Regions from separate parts of the Salmonella bongori NCTC 12419 genome, predicted to be linked through region 3. Evidence: predicted binding sites of a transcription regulator. Region 3 holds the regulator's gene; each other region holds the start of a gene.
The links. Region 3 encodes PhoB, which activates phosphate uptake and scavenging genes when phosphate is short. Its sites were predicted from a motif close to CTGTCATAAAACTGNCNNAT; they were not measured.

Region 1: a site for PhoB is predicted at 1,750-1,769, ahead of pstS (phosphate ABC transporter substrate-binding protein PstS). Genes of this name have one in related genera too.
Region 2: a site for PhoB is predicted at 1,689-1,708, ahead of kdgR (DNA-binding transcriptional regulator KdgR). Genes of this name have one in related genera too.

The regions. Positions count from the first base shown of each region.
Region 1 is NC_015761.1:3,746,054-3,749,337, reverse strand. Features, by position in the region: gene SBG_RS17730 (fimbria/pilus outer membrane usher protein) at 1-634, shown strand, start outside; gene SBG_RS17725 (fimbrial protein) at 649-1,686, shown strand; gene pstS (phosphate ABC transporter substrate-binding protein PstS) at 1,858-2,898, shown strand; gene pstC (phosphate ABC transporter permease PstC) at 3,034-3,284, shown strand, end outside.
Region 2 is NC_015761.1:1,851,521-1,854,804, reverse strand. Features, by position in the region: gene htpX (protease HtpX) at 1-204, shown strand, start outside; gene SBG_RS08730 (MFS transporter) at 251-1,624, opposite strand; gene kdgR (DNA-binding transcriptional regulator KdgR) at 1,800-2,591, shown strand; gene SBG_RS08720 (YobH family protein) at 2,799-3,038, opposite strand; gene mgrB (PhoP/PhoQ regulator MgrB) at 3,196-3,284, shown strand, end outside.
Region 3 is NC_015761.1:409,020-412,303, forward strand. Features, by position in the region: gene sbcC (exonuclease subunit SbcC) at 1-219, opposite strand, end outside; gene sbcD (exonuclease subunit SbcD) at 216-1,418, opposite strand; gene phoB (phosphate response regulator transcription factor PhoB) at 1,633-2,322, shown strand; gene phoR (phosphate regulon sensor histidine kinase PhoR) at 2,394-3,284, shown strand, end outside.

The sequences.
Region 1 (3,284 bases), 1.1 Mb from region 3:
CAACGCCAGTATGGAATACAACGGCACCTATGGTGCGGTGAACGGCAGCTATGCCTGGAGCCGCGATTCGCAACGCCTGAACTACGGCGCACGCGGCGGCATCCTGGTGCATAGCGGCGGCATTACCTTCTCGCAGGAACTGGGCGAAACCGTGGCGTTAGTCGAAGCGCCGGGCGCTGGCGGTTTATCGGTAGAGAACGCCACCGGGGTTTCCACCGACTGGCGCGGATACACGGTAAAAACCCAGCTTAACCCGTATGATGAGAACCGGGTGGCAATAAACAGTAATTATTTTGCCAAAGCCAATATTGAACTGGATAACACGGTAGTGAATCTGGTGCCAACACGCGGCGCGGTCGTCAAAGCGGCGTTTGTTACCCATGTGGGCTATCGCGTGCTGTTTAACGTTAATCAAGGCAACGGTAAGCCAGTCCCCTTTGGGGCGATGGCGACGGCGGAGCTGGATTCTGGAACCGTCACCGGAATTGTTGGTGATAATGGCGAACTCTATTTATCCGGAATGCCGGAAAAGGGGCAATTTATCATTTCCGGACAAAATACATGTATTGTTGATTATCATCTTGCTGAACAGAAAGATAATGAGCTCATACAAATCCCCGTCATTTGTAAGTGAGACAGGACGCTAAATTGAATAATATAAAATACTTTCTACTACTAATGGTCTGTTTTTATCATACTGTTTTTGCTGCGGATACTTACTGTGAGGCAGATGGTGGCGTTCACCATAGCATATTGGTGTTCACGGGGACTAAAATTAGCGCAGCGCAAAATAAAGCCGGTAAGACTATCAATCAACATGTAGATAACGGCGAACAATATAAAGGCGTTTGCCATTGTAATAGGGATTATAGTTATGTCTATTTTACCGCTGAAGATAATCCCGCCTTACAAAAAATGAGTATGCGAAGTAGTATTCAATATTACTATTTGGATGAGTATCTTGATGTTGGAATATCTATTGAGGTTCTCGGGCGCGGCTACCTGAACGTTCCTTTTAATAATAAACCTAACGATCCAGATGGCTCTTATACTTGTACGAATAATAAAAATACAACAAATTTTACCAGTGGCTCGGATGCGATTATTTACTTCTATGTAAAAGAACCGTTTATAGGCATAGTAAAGATACCTGCGACCTTACTGGCATCGTTATATGCAACCACCTCTTCTTTAAACCCTGAAAATACTCATAAGCTATCGGATGTTTATATCCAGGGCGATATTACCGCTCCTCAGGAGTGCGTCATCAATGGTGGTCAGACGATCGAAGTAGATTTCGGTAAAATTCTGGCATCAGAGTTTTCTACAACGCCAGGAAGCGCATTAACCGACAAAAAAATACCGATAACTGCATCGGTAAAATGCACGGGAATGTCTTCTGGTCAGGGTGTCGAGGTTGCTTTACATGCTACTCAGGCCGGGTCGTTACCTACGGTGATAGAAACGTCGAATGCCGATGTTGGTATTAAGATGTATGACGAGCTTAACAATGAAGTGGATGTGAACGGTGGCCGTATGGAAACGGAGATGGGAAGCCGCAGTCGTTTAGGCGAAGAAGATGGCGAATTTATTTTTTCTGCCGCGCCGGCCAGTGCAACCGGAACGCGACCAAAACCAGGCCAGTTTGACGCCAGTGTGACAATTACGATGGAAATTAAAAACTAATCCCTCTTCCCGATATCAGTGGGCCCGACGCCTGGCGGGCCTGCCCTCCGGCTATTCTTTTCATTGTCATTAAACTGTCACAAACCTCACATATAACTGTCATTAAATTGTCCTATTTTGCTCGCAGTAGCAACTCAAACAACAATTTACGAAAACCGTGCAGGAGACATTATGAAAGTTATGCGTACCACTGTCGCAACTGTTGTCGCCGCGACCTTATCGATGAGCGCTTTCGCTGTTAACGCGGCGGCAAGCCTGACAGGCGCAGGTGCTACCTTCCCTGCGCCGGTGTATGCCAAATGGGCAGATACTTATAACAAAGAAACAGGCAATAAAGTTAACTACCAGGGGATAGGCTCCTCCGGCGGCGTAAAACAAATTACTGCGAATACCGTTGATTTCGGCGCCTCCGACGCTCCATTGTCTGACGAAAAACTCAATCAGGAAGGCCTGTTCCAGTTCCCGACCGTTATTGGCGGGGTGGTGCTGGCGGTAAATATTCCTGGCCTGAAGTCTGGCGAACTGGTGCTGGACGGTAAAACGTTGGGGGATATTTACCTCGGCAAAATAAAAAAATGGAATGATCCGGCGATCGCCACACTGAATCCGGGTTTGAAACTGCCCTCACAGAATATCGCCGTGGTGCGTCGTGCTGATGGTTCCGGTACTTCCTTCGTTTTTACCAGCTACCTGGCGAAAGTGAATGAAGAATGGAAAGCGAAAGTGGGCGCAGGCTCTACCGTGAACTGGCCGACCGGTCTGGGCGGTAAAGGCAATGACGGTATTGCCGCGTTTGTACAGCGTCTGCCTGGCGCTATCGGTTACGTTGAATACGCTTATGCGAAGCAGAACAACCTGGCTTACACCAAACTGATCTCAGCGGATGGCAAAGCGGTGAGCCCGACGGAAGAAAGCTTCTCAAATGCGGCGAAAGGCGCAGACTGGAGCAAAACTTTTGCGCAGGATCTGACTAACCAGAAAGGTGACGATGTGTGGCCAATCACCTCCACTACCTTCATCCTGGTGCATAAAGCGCAGAAGAAACCGGAGCAGGGCGCGGAAGTGCTGAAGTTCTTCGACTGGGCCTACAAAAACGGTGGCAAACAGGCGAATGATCTGGACTACGCCAGCCTGCCGGATAACGTGGTTGAGCAGGTCCGTGCGGCATGGAAAACCAGTATAAAGGACAGCAGCGGTAAAGCGCTGTATTAATTAACGAATTGGCGGATGGCGCTACGCTTATCCGCCCTACGGTTTCGACCGCAGGCCCACGTTGTAGGCCGGATAAGCGTAGCGCCATCCGGCAGGGGCAACGTCGTAAAACGCGTTTAATGGAAAGAGTGATTTATGGCTGCAACCAAGCCTGCTTTTAACCCGCCGGGTAAAAAGGGTGACATGATTTTCAGTGCGCTGGTAAAACTGGCTGCGCTGATTGTGCTATTGATGTTGGGCGGCATTATTGTCTCCCTGATCATCTCCTCCTGGCCAAGCATCCAGAAGTTTGGTTTCTCCTTCCTGTGGACCAAAGAATGGGATGCGCCGAACGATATCTACGGTGCGTTGGTGCCGATTTACGGCACTCTGGTCACCTCGTTTAT
Region 2 (3,284 bases), 1.4 Mb from region 3:
GCGGGCTCGGCGAAGCTGGTTGGCCGTGAAAAAATGATTGCCGCATTGCAGCGCCTGAAAACCAGCTATGAGCCGCAAGAAGCGACCAGCATGATGGCGTTTTGCATCAACGGTAAGTCTAAATCGCTGAGTGAGTTGTTTATGACGCATCCACCGCTGGATAAACGTATTGAAGCGCTGCGTAGTGGTGAATACCTTAAATAATACGCTCGTGGTAACAGGAAAAAGCGCGTCTTCCGACGCGCTTTTTTTACGCCTGAACGCGCGGCTGCGTAATACGTAAACCGCTCACCACCGCCGCGAGGATGGCCAGAATGCCTGCTACGAGCAGGGACAAGTGCGTACCGCTATCGCCAAACTGGTTCAACATGAGCGCCACCAGCGCGGCGCCGATACTTTGACCTAGCAGCCGTGCTGTGCCCAGCATCCCACTGGCACCACCGCTACGTTCACGTGGCGCGGAAGTAATAATGGTGTGATTATTTGGTGACTGGAACAGACCAAAGCCCGCGCCGCAAAGCATCATCGGCCAGATAATATTCAGATCAGAGGGGGAGACGGGCAGTATCACCAGCGCAAACAGCCCGGTAGCCATTACCACCATTCCCAGCGCGCCCAACAAACCGGCATGAAGACGTTCAATCAGATAACCGGCCAGCGGCGCCATTACCATGGTTGCCAGCGGCCAGGGAGTCAACAACAGGCCGGTTTCTACTTCGCTACGGCCCAGTACGGTTTGCAGGTAAAAAGGCAGTGAGACCATAGCTAACATTTGTGCGCAGAACGAGCAAATCGAAGTGCCGATGGAGAGCGAAAAGAGCGGGATGCGCAGCAGGTCAATGGGAAGCAAGGGAACAGGTAAAGCCAGCTGGCGGCGGACGAAGAAAAAACCGACCACGACCAGGATAAGCAACTCGGCGCCAATCAGCGTGAGCGATTGCCCCTGGGCAAAACCGCCCAGTGCGGTAATCAGCAGGCCGAATGTGAGCGCATTCATTACCGCGCTGGGTAAGTCAAAACGAGGTTTAGTACCATGAGAGCTATTTGCCGGTAAAAAGCGGATGGCCAGTATTAAGGCGATGACGCCTAACGGAACATTAATCAGGAACAGCCATTTCCATGATGAGATGGACAGGATTGCCGCGGCGATAGTTGGGCCTGCAGCCGAAGAGACGGCAACGATAAAAGAGTTAATCCCCATCCCGCGTCCCAGATGGCGTTGGGGGTAGATAAGACGAATGAGTGCCGTATTGACACTCATGAGCGCTGCGCCGCCAAACCCCTGAGCGATACGCGCCAGCGTGAGCATTTGCAGCGAGTCTGAAAGCGCGCAAAATAATGATGAAAGCAAAAATATAACCAGTCCACATTTATAGATCCGGCGATAACCAAACATGTCGCCCAAAAAAGAGAGGGAAAGCAGTGAGACAACAATCGCGATTTGGTACGCATTGACAATCCAGATGGAACTGGCAGGGGAGGCGTGTAAATCTGCGGCGATGGTTGGCAGCGCGACATTAGCGATGGCACCATCCAGAACCGCCATCGAAATACCGATGACAATTGTCAGGATTGCGCCATATCGCTGCGGGAGGGGTAGGCCGTCAGCCCGTTTTTTTTCCATAAGTATTTTGTAATAAGAGCAATTATGATCTGAATAATAATTTTAGCATTACTATCGCGGCGTTATGTCGCAGATTTGTAACGAAGTAAGCAAAGATGGATTGCGGGCGACCTGGCGTGAAATTATAATAAAAACTTGTTCTGAATTTTATAAAACGCTCGTAATGAGGTGATAAATGGCAAACGCAGATCTGGATAAACAGCCTGATTCTGTATCTTCTGTGCTGAAGGTTTTCGGCATTCTGCAGGCGCTGGGTGAAGAGCGTGAAATAGGGATTACCGAACTGTCGCAGCGCGTCATGATGTCGAAAAGCACCGTTTATCGCTTTTTACAGACCATGAAAACGCTGGGCTACGTGGCGCAGGAAGGGGAGTCGGAAAAATACTCGCTGACGCTAAAGCTGTTTGAACTGGGCGCGCGAGCTTTGCAAAATGTTGATTTGATCCGCAGCGCGGACATCCAGATGCGCGAGCTTTCTCGTCTGACGAAAGAAACTATCCATCTTGGTGCTCTGGATGAAGACAGCATTGTCTATATCCACAAAATAGACTCTATGTACAATCTTCGGATGTACTCACGCATTGGCCGCCGTAATCCCCTGTACAGTACCGCTATTGGCAAAGTGCTTCTGGCCTGGCGCGATCGCGATGAGGTTAAGCAGATTCTGGATGGCGTAGAGTATAAACAAAGCACCGGGCGAACCATTACCAGCACAGAAGCCTTATTGCCTCTGTTGGATAAAGTGCGCGAGCAAGGTTATGGTGAAGATAACGAAGAGCAGGAAGAAGGTTTACGTTGCATCGGCGTACCGGTATTCGATCGTTTTGGCGTAGTGATTGCAGGGTTAAGCATTTCTTTCCCAACGCTACGCTTTTCCGAAGAGCGTTTACAGGAATATGTTGCTATGTTGCACACCGCTGCACGTAAAATTTCTGAGCAAATGGGTTACAACAATTATCCCTTCTGAGCAATATTATTGCTATGACGCTAAAAAACAGCCACGAAAAATGTGGCTGTTTTTTTTATAACATTTAATGAGTGGGAATGATAAAAATGATAATGGTAATCTGCTTATTTAACGGTTATTAAAATAATATTTAACGGCGCTTATAACCAATAGTCAATATAGGAAAAATTTCCAGGATAGTTTCAGCATGAAATTATTTATTAGCGCTTAGCCATTATCCACGACAGTGGCGCTTTTTCTGAAAATAGGGCAGTCAGAAAAGCCGATGATACCGCTATTCGTATGGACATATTGCGCTGTGCTGGTGCCGCGTGCGGTCAGGTAATGGCACTGCAGGCCTAGTCCCGCCGCGTTCACGTTACTTCCTACCAGTACGCCATAGCCGCTCAGCAGTAAGCCTATCCATACCAGGGAAAACAATATTATTGCGCGAATGATCAAACGCATTACAACCTCTTTTGTTTTTTCGTTAGAATAAGAGTAGCGTGTACATTGATTGAAACAAGTGAATCATTCCTAAAAACATATAATGCCGCTACAGTTACTCCTGGTTTAAGTAACGCATGATAATTTAGCGGTATAAGATGTAAGATCGGAGAGTGGAGTGAAAAAATTTCGATGGGTCGTCCTCGGCATCGTAGTGGTGGTATGTCTGCTGCTGTGGGCGCAGGTGTTTAATATCATGTGCGATCA
Region 3 (3,284 bases):
TGTCATTAAATCGTTCTGCGACTGCGATACCGTATTCAGGCGCGGCGTTTCGTGGTACAGCGCCAGGCAGATGGCATCAAGCAGGGTTGTTTTTCCTGCGCCGGTCGGGCCGGTAATGGCGAATAATCCATTACTGGCAAAAGGTTCGGCGGTAAAGTCGACCTTCCATTCTCCTTTCAGCGAGTTTAGATTTTTCAGCCGCAAACTGAGAATTTTCATGCCTCATGCTCCTCGTTCAGCGCGTAGAGCGTGGTGGAAAAGAGCTGATTCAGGCGCTCTCGTTGCGGAGTGTCTAATGTTTCCAGCGCCAGGCGCCGCGCAAAAACGTCTTCTACACTCAGCTCGCTTAACGTTTCCCGACGTTCGTTCGCCAGGGCGCGTTCACGCTGCTCGCGGCTACGGCGCACCAGTAACACGTCTACCGGCAGGGACTCCGTTAGTGCCTGAATTTTTCGCTGAATATCATGCAGATAGTTATCGGTAGTGATTTCAATATCCAGCCAGACGGGAGGTGATTGTTCCACGCCGCGCCATTGCTCAAGCTGTTCAGTAATTGACGCCAGATCGCCTTTTAACACCGCCAGCGGCTGAGTTACAGGAATGGGCAGACTCTCGGTGCTTTTCCATTTCCCCTCGTCGAACGTCACCAGGTGTACACATTTGCTTTTGCCGCACTCATCAAAGCTGAGTGCGATGGGGGAGCCGCAATACCGGATATGCTCCGTACCGCCGACACATTGCGCGCGATGAATATGTCCCAATGCGATATAATCCGCTGGCGGGAAATGCTGTGCCGGAAAGGCATCCAGCGTGCCGATATAAATGTCGCGCACCGCATCGCTTTTACTGGCGCCGACGGTAGTTAAATGCCCTGTCGCAATAATTGGCAACGTCCTGTCGCCGCGCAGTTGGCAAGCTTGCTGGTACTGCTGCTGGTAATAATCGGCGATCGCATGAAGAAGCTGTTGCTGTTTTTCGTGGCCGGACAATCCGGCCTGACTGGTGATAATGTCGCGCGGGCGCAAAAAGGGAATAGGACACAGTACAGCACCAGGCGAGCCATCGCGACAATGAAGGAGTCGCGGCGCATAGCCCGCGCTGGCGATCACGGTTGTATTGAGAAACGCCAAAATTTCACGCGACTCGTTTAACGTGGCGACGGAGTCATGATTACCGGCCAGTACCACCAGATGGCAGCCTGTTTGCTGTAAATTGACGACAAACCGGTTATAAAGTTCCCGGGCATAGCTTGGCGGTGAACCGGTATCGAAGATATCGCCTGCGACGATAATGGCATCCACCTGGTGGGATTGCGCGGTATCCAGCAGCCAGTCCAGAAAAGCCTGATGCTCCGCGGCGCGGCTTTTGCTGTAAAAGTTTTGTCCCAGATGCCAGTCAGAGGTGTGGAGGATGCGCATAACGGTTCCATGCAAAAAAAGCGTGAGCGCGATTATACACGTCATCTCCTCTCTTTTTGGGCGCAATTTATCGTTTGTACTTTGTCATGAAGTGTTTTAACTGTGTCATAAATCATCAACATGCAGTCAATACCGCTGCTTTTTTTCATAAATCTGTCATAAATCTGACGCATAATGGCGCGGCATTGATAACTAACGACTAACAGGGCAAATTATGGCGAGACGTATTCTGGTCGTAGAAGATGAAGCGCCGATTCGTGAAATGGTGTGCTTCGTGCTCGAGCAAAATGGCTTTCAGCCCGTAGAAGCCGAAGATTATGACAGTGCAGTGAGTCAATTGAATGAACCCTGGCCGGATCTCATCCTTCTTGACTGGATGCTCCCCGGCGGGTCAGGGCTACAGTTTATTAAACATCTCAAACGTGAGGCTATGACCCGGGATATTCCGGTGGTTATGCTGACGGCAAGAGGGGAAGAAGAAGATCGCGTGCGCGGTCTGGAAACCGGCGCCGACGATTACATTACCAAGCCGTTTTCCCCTAAAGAACTGGTGGCGCGCATTAAGGCCGTTATGCGGCGAATCTCGCCGATGGCGGTCGAAGAGGTGATTGAGATGCAGGGATTGAGCCTCGATCCTGGCTCTCACCGTGTGATGACCGGCGACAGTCCGCTGGATATGGGGCCGACCGAATTCAAATTACTCCATTTCTTTATGACGCACCCGGAGCGTGTTTACAGTCGTGAACAGCTACTTAACCATGTCTGGGGCACCAATGTGTACGTCGAAGACCGGACTGTCGACGTACATATTCGTCGTTTGCGTAAGGCGCTCGAGCACAGCGGCCATGACCGGATGGTGCAAACGGTACGCGGGACAGGGTATCGTTTTTCGACCCGCTTTTAATGCCTTTTCCGACCGCAGAACCAGTGTGTTCCTGGCGGAGAAGGCTTTCCATTCTTGAGGGAGTATGACGCGTGCTGGAACGGCTGTCATGGAAAAGGCTGGTGCTGGAGCTGGTGCTCTGTTGCATCCCCGCGCTTATCCTTAGCGCTTTTTTGGGTTATCTGCCATGGTTTTTACTGGCGGCGGTGACAGGGCTGCTTGTCTGGCATTTCTGGAATTTATTACGTCTCTCCTGGTGGTTATGGGTTGACAGGAGTATGACGCCGCCGCCGGGACGGGGAAGCTGGGAACCGTTGTTATACGGTTTACACCAGATGCAATTACGCAATAAAAAGCGTCGCCGCGAGCTGGGTAATTTAATTAAACGCTTTCGCAGCGGCGCGGAGTCGCTACCTGATGCGGTCGTACTGACCACGGAAGAGGGCGGTATTTTTTGGTGTAATGGTTTAGCGCAACAGATACTGGGGCTACGCTGGCCGGATGACAACGGGCAGAACATTCTCAACCTGCTGCGTTATCCTGAGTTTACGCAGTATTTAAAAACGCGGGATTTTACCCGTCCGCTCCATCTGGTGCTGAATACTGGGCGGCATCTGGAGATCCGTGTTATGCCCTATACCGATAAGCAGCTCCTGATGGTGGCGCGCGATGTGACGCAAATGCACCAGCTCGAAGGGGCGAGGCGTAACTTTTTTGCCAACGTTAGCCATGAGTTGCGTACGCCCTTGACGGTACTGCAGGGGTATCTGGAAATGATGCAGGAACAGGCGCTGGAAGGGGCGACGCGCGAGAAAGCGCTGCATACAATGCGCGAGCAGACGCACCGCATGGAAGGGCTTGTAAAACAATTACTTACGTTGTCTAAAATTGAGGCGGCCCCGGCGCTGTTGTTAAATGAAAAAGTAGATGTACCGATGATGCTGCGGGTTGTGGAACGCGAAGCGCAGACGTTAAGCCAGCAG